2 regions of the Clostridium nitrophenolicum genome follow, and region 1 is predicted to be linked to the other one. Evidence: a T-box and tRNA genes for the amino acid it is inferred to sense, from the RefSeq annotation. Region 1 holds a T-box; the other holds one or more tRNA genes.
What was found. A T-box is a leader RNA that pairs with one kind of tRNA and senses whether it is charged. The one in region 1 lies ahead of serS (serine--tRNA ligase), so its partner is inferred to be a tRNA-Ser.
Positions count from the first base shown of each region.

Region 2: it has a tRNA-Ser gene. The T-box ahead of serS (serine--tRNA ligase) is inferred to sense a tRNA for this amino acid. The anticodon was not compared.

Region 1 is NZ_AP042469.1:1,592,342-1,595,480, forward strand. Features, by position in the region: gene ACZ5N4_RS07435 (winged helix-turn-helix transcriptional regulator) at 13-348, opposite strand; gene namA (NADPH dehydrogenase NamA) at 493-1,509, shown strand; T-box leader at 1,742-1,947, shown strand; gene serS (serine--tRNA ligase) at 2,034-3,139, shown strand, end outside.
Region 2 is NZ_AP042469.1:5,634,282-5,637,420, forward strand. Features, by position in the region: gene serS (serine--tRNA ligase) at 1-914, shown strand, start outside; tRNA gene ACZ5N4_RS26810 (tRNA-Ser) at 987-1,077, shown strand; tRNA gene ACZ5N4_RS26815 (tRNA-Ser) at 1,104-1,194, shown strand; tRNA gene ACZ5N4_RS26820 (tRNA-Ser) at 1,309-1,399, shown strand; tRNA gene ACZ5N4_RS26825 (tRNA-Ser) at 1,427-1,517, shown strand; tRNA gene ACZ5N4_RS26830 (tRNA-Arg) at 1,666-1,742, shown strand; gene ACZ5N4_RS26835 (phosphatidylserine decarboxylase) at 1,757-2,659, opposite strand; gene ACZ5N4_RS26840 (TetR/AcrR family transcriptional regulator) at 2,870-3,139, shown strand, end outside.

The sequences.
Region 1 (3,139 bases):
TAGAATTTTTTATTACTCTATAATTGTAAGTCCCCACTTCTTCAATTCTATAAATACAGCTTCTAATTTTTTACCTTTTTCAGTTAATTCATATTCAACTTTTGGAGGAACTTCTGGATAAACGATTCTATTAACTAAACCGAATTTTTCTAATTCGCGAAGTCTAAGAGATAGGGTTTTTGGGCTTATTCCTTCTAGAGAACGTAACAAATCACCAAATCTTATTGTTCCGTCTATTAATAAATCTCTTATTATTAGAAATGTCCATTTGCTACCTATGATATCTATTGCCGCTTCTATAGGACATTTATCAGAAGGATTTCCACGTTCAAGTTTAATTTCTGACATAAATAAAATTCCTTTCATCTATTGATTTATCACATTACTTACTTTTTTGAAATTATATGAAAAAAATATCACTACTTTTCAAAGTATAGTATATAAAATATAATGGCAATAAGCAAGAAATTTAAATAAAAGGAGATTAAAATTATGAATACCTTCAAAAGTTATATTTTAAAAAATACAAATTTAAAGAACAGGATTGTTATGCCACCGATGTGCATGTATTCTTCTGATGAGACTGGCAAAGCAAATGAATTTCATTACAATCATTATGTTACAAGAGCTATTGGCGGAGTTGGTCTTATCATAGTTGAAGCTACAGGAGTAGCTAAAAATGGAAGAATAACAGATAATGATTTAGGAATTTGGGATGATGCTCACGTAGATGGATTAAAAAACATTGTTAATGGTGTTAAGAAGTATGGTTCTAAAATTGCTATTCAATTAAATCATGGTGGAAGAAAATACGTAGGAGCAGCTGGTGAAGTTGTGGCTCCAAGTGCAGTTAAATTTGATGAAAAAAGTTCATTACCTAAAGAACTAACTAAAGATAAAATAAAAGAAATTATACTAAGCTTTAAAGAGGCAGCTAAAAGAGCTGATGAGGCTGGATTTGATGCTATAGAAATACATGCAGCTCATGGCTATTTGATACATCAATTCCTATCACCATTATCAAACTTAAGAGTAGACGAATATGGCGGAAATATAAAAAATAGAACAAGATTTCTTAAAGAAGTACTACAAGTGGTAGTTGAAGTATGGCCAAAGGAAAAGTCAATTTTGCTTAGAGTGTCAGCTTATGATTATAAAAATGGTGGAATAAATTTACATGACATGGTTGAAATTATAAATGATGTCAAAGAATATATTGACATTGTACATGTAAGTACAGGAGGATTGGTTCCAGCAGAAATAAATACGTACCCAGGATATCAAGTTAATTTTTCAAATACAATTAAGACTAAATGTAATATTCCTACAATAGCTGTTGGATTGATAACAGATGTTAATATGGTGGAGGAAATAATATCAAATGATAGATCAGACTTAGTTGCAATTGGTAGGGAACTTTTAAGAAATCCATACTTTGTATTAAATGAAGCAAAAATTAGAAATCTAGATATTGATTATCCAGAGCAATATAAAGGTGCTTTTAAATAATATACTGATATCAAAAAGTCTATCTTAAAATTAACTATGGTAAATCTTATTATAAATTTTCTTGACCTAAAAATTGAATATTTAGCCCATAAGTAAAGATAGATTATTCTTATTACCTGCTTATGATACCTTACCCCTTAGACTGTTATAAATTGGTGAGAAATATTAAATTAAGTCTTTACTTGCAAATACGTATAAAATTATGTATAATTAGGTTATAATATATATTAGGGAAACAGTGTTGATAAAAGCTATGATTTATAAATTTCTTTAGAGAGCCGATGGTTGGTGAGAATCGGTGAAAGGTTAAATCGTTCCACTTTTGGAGCTGTCGGTGATGAATCGAAAGGTTGGTAGCCTTTATACTACTGTCGAGTGGCTGGTTCTTATTATAGATCAGCAATTTGGGTGGCAACGCGGATTCCTTCCGTCCCATATATAAATGTTTATATATGGGACGGAAGTTTTTTTATCTTATGGTTTAAGACAAAATAATATTTACATTTAACTTAGGAGGGAAAATTATGTTAGATTTAAGATTTGTAAGAGAAAACCCTGAAATTGTTAAGGAAAACATGAAGAAAAAGTTTCAGGATAATAAGTTAGGTTTAGTAGATGAGGTAATCGCTATGGACCTTGAACTTAGAAATGTAAAGACAGAAGCAGATGCTTTAAGAGCTGATAGAAACAAGATTTCAAAGGAAATCGGCGGATTAATGGCTCAAGGCAAAAAAGAAGAAGCAGAAGAAATGAAGAAAAAGGTTACAGCAGAGTCTGAACGTTTAGCTCAATTAGAAGCAAAAGAAGGCGAATTGGAAGAAAAAATTAAAAAGAATATGATGACTATTCCAAATATAATTGACCCAAGTGTTCCAATTGGTAAAGACGATAGTGAAAATGTTGAAGTTCAGCGTTATGGAGAGCCAGTTGTACCTGATTTTGAAGTTCCATATCATACTGACATCATGGAAAAATTCAATGGAGTTGACTTAGACAGTGCTAGAAAGGTTGCTGGTAATGGTTTCTATTACCTAATGGGAGATATTGCTAGACTTCATTCTGCAGTAATTTCCTATGCTAGAGACTTTATGATAAACCGTGGTTTTACATATTGCATTCCACCTTTCATGATTCGTAGCGAAGTTGTAACTGGTGTTATGAGTTTTGCAGAAATGGATGCTATGATGTACAAAATAGAAGGTGAAGATTTATATTTAATAGGAACTAGCGAACATTCTATGATTGGTAAATTTATTGATACTATATTACCAGAAGAATCTTTACCACACACATTAACTAGTTACTCACCTTGCTTCAGAAAAGAAAAAGGAGCTCATGGTATTGAAGAAAGAGGAGTATATAGAATTCACCAATTTGAAAAGCAAGAAATGATTGTTGTATGTAAGCCAGAAGACAGCATGATGTGGTACGATAAATTATGGCAAAATACAGTAGATCTATTCCGTTCTTTAGATATACCAGTAAGAACTTTAGAATGCTGCTCAGGTGACTTAGCAGACTTAAAAGTAAAATCAGTAGACGTAGAAGCTTGGTCTCCTAGACAGAAAAAATACTTTGAAATAGGAAGCTGTTCTAACCTAGGTGATGCACAAGCACGTAGATTAAAAAT
Region 2 (3,139 bases), 1.7 Mb from region 1:
ACATAGAGATAAGAAAATGGTCAGAGACTACAAAATTCGATTTTGAACCTAAGGCTCATTGGGATTTAGGAACAAACCTTAATATATTAGAATTTGAAAGAGGAGGAAAGGTTGCAGGTTCGAGATTTACTTTTTATAGGGGGTTAGGAGCTAGACTTGAAAGAGCACTTATATCATATTTTTTAGACTTTCATACTGAAAAACATGGCTATGAAGAGTTGTTACCACCATACATGGTTAATAGAACTAGTATGATTGGAACAGGACAGCTGCCAAAGTTTGAAGAAGATGCATTTAGAGTTTCAAACAATGATTTCTACTTAATACCAACGGCAGAAGTGCCTGTAACTAATTTCTATAGAGATGAAGTCTTAAAAGGCGAAGATTTGCCAATAAAACATGTGGCTTATAGCGGATGTTTTAGAGCTGAAGCTGGTTCAGCAGGAAGAGATACAAGAGGTCTTATAAGACAGCACCAATTTAATAAGGTTGAGCTTGTTAAATTTACAAAGCCAGAGCAATCCTATGAGGAGCTTGAAAAGTTAACTAATGATGCGGAAGAAGTTCTTCAAGGATTAGGAATTCCTTATAGAGTGGTCAGAATATGTAAGGGGGACTTAGGATTTACGGCAGCGCTTAAATATGATATAGAGGTTTGGATGCCAAGCTACAATAGATATGTAGAGATATCAAGTTGTAGTAACTTTGAAGATTTTCAAGCAAGACGTGCTAATATAAAATATAAAGAAACTGAAAAAGGTAAGCTACAATATGTACATACATTAAATGGTTCGGGAGTTGCTGTTGGAAGAGCTTTAGCTGCAATTCTTGAAAATTATCAGCAAGCAGATGGAAGTGTAGTAATTCCAGAAGTTTTAAGGCCATATATGGGCGGAAGAGAAGTAATAAAATAACATAAATATTTTCAAAAAGAACTGTTGACATATGTACTTATGGTTGATATAATAATACATGTCAACAGGCAAGGAAAGATGGTCGAGTTGGTTTAAGGCACCGGTCTTGAAAACCGGCGTACGGGTGACCGTACCCAGGGTTCGAATCCCTGTCTTTCCGCCAATTTTTTTTAACTAAAATTAGGGCATGGAGAAATACTCAAGTGGCCGAAGAGGCGCCCCTGCTAAGGGCGTAGGTCGGGAAACCGGCGCGAGGGTTCAAATCCCTCTTTCTCCGCCATGTAAGCACCTATTATGGTGCTTATCTAATTTAAATAATATAAAATTATATTAGAGTAAAAATATTGTTGACTTTCTTAATTAAATATGTTATCATGTTTAATATTGGATGTATGGAAAGATGGTCGAGTTGGTTTAAGGCACCGGTCTTGAAAACCGGCGTACGGGTGACCGTACCCAGGGTTCGAATCCCTGTCTTTCCGCCAATTTTTTTTTAACTAAAATTAGGGCATGGAGAAATACTCAAGTGGCCGAAGAGGCGCCCCTGCTAAGGGCGTAGGTCGGGAAACCGGCGCGAGGGTTCAAATCCCTCTTTCTCCGCCATGTAAGCACCTGAATTAAGGTGTTTTTTAATTTGTAGCATAATGTGTTTTAAACTAACCATATTAATAAATTTTGATTTATAGCATATAATAATTAATATTAATTTGATTTTTTTGAACATTTATGTTAAAATAATTATGTTAAATATGCGTCGGTAGCTCAGTTGGATAGAGTAGCTGGCTACGAACCAGTTGGTCGGGGGTTCGAATCCTCTCCGACGCACCATAAAAAGCTTGTGATTATTCATCACAAGCTTTTATTTTTTTACCTATCTTTTCACCCATTAATACTCTACTTTCATATCCTTTAGAAGATTGTTCAATTATGTCTTTATCAATTTTTACTTTATTCTTTTCTAAGAATAGTATTGTTGTCGAGCCACCAAACTTAAAATAGCCCTTTTCATCACCTTTTTTTATATCCATTCCAGGTGAATATGTTTGTATAATGGAACCTACACAAGTAGCACCTACCTCTATGTGAAGTATATCTCCAAAGTTTTTAGAATGAAAAATACTCCACTCTCTTTTATTTCTGCAGAAAAGCTCAGGAATTTGTTCTAAAGCAGTTGGATTTACAGAATAATAATCTCCAGTAATTTTTATGGTCTCCTCACACACACCGTCATCTATAAAATGAAATCTATGATAATCAGTAGGACAAAGTCTCAATATTAAGCAAATACCCTCTGAGAATTTTTCAGATATACTAGGATTATTTATAAGTTTACCTAAACTATATGTGAAGCCTTTTACTTGAACCAACTTATTTAAATCAATATTCTCATAGGCTAGAAGTCTTCCATCACCAGGAGAAATTAAAGAGTTAATATCATTATCTATAGGTCTTGCTTCTTTTTTTAACTTTCTTGTAAAGAAGTCATTAAATGATTCAAACTCATCTGCACTTTTTTCACTATGAGTCATATTAATATCAAAATCTTTAATAAAAGAATGAACTTTTTTAATACTTCTCTTACTATCACAAAACGAACCATATATTTTAGAAAAAAACTTTTTCTTAATTAATAACTCCAATAACTTCATTCCAACAGGAGATGAATATGTCCATTGAAGATATTTATCTCCTGCGACTTTTTCTATTTCATATTGTTTTATTTTTCTATTGTAATATTTAACCATATACAGACCTCTCTTGTGTTAATATTTATTTTTGATGTAGTATAAAATACTTATTATAATTATCAGTTATTATTTATTTATTGTCAATTTATAATGAAATAACTCCTAAAAGTTCTAAAAACTATTGAGTTATTTTAACAACATAGTATAATGTAAATTGAAATAACTATACTGACCGGTCAACTAATATATAAATCTGGAGTGGTATTGATGAATAAAACAAAAAGAACAATATTTGAATCTGCTATAAAAATATTTTCGCAAAACGGTTATAGTGGTGCAACAATGGATTCAATAGCGTCTGATGCGGGAGTAGCAAAAGGAACATTATATTATCATTTTAAAAGCAAGGAAGAAATATTTAATTACATAATAAAAGAAGGAATGAATATCATAAAAGAAAGAATAGAAAGTACTGCATACAAACAGCAAGATGCTTTATCAAAATTAAAAGTTCTATGCAGAATTCAGTTAGAGTTA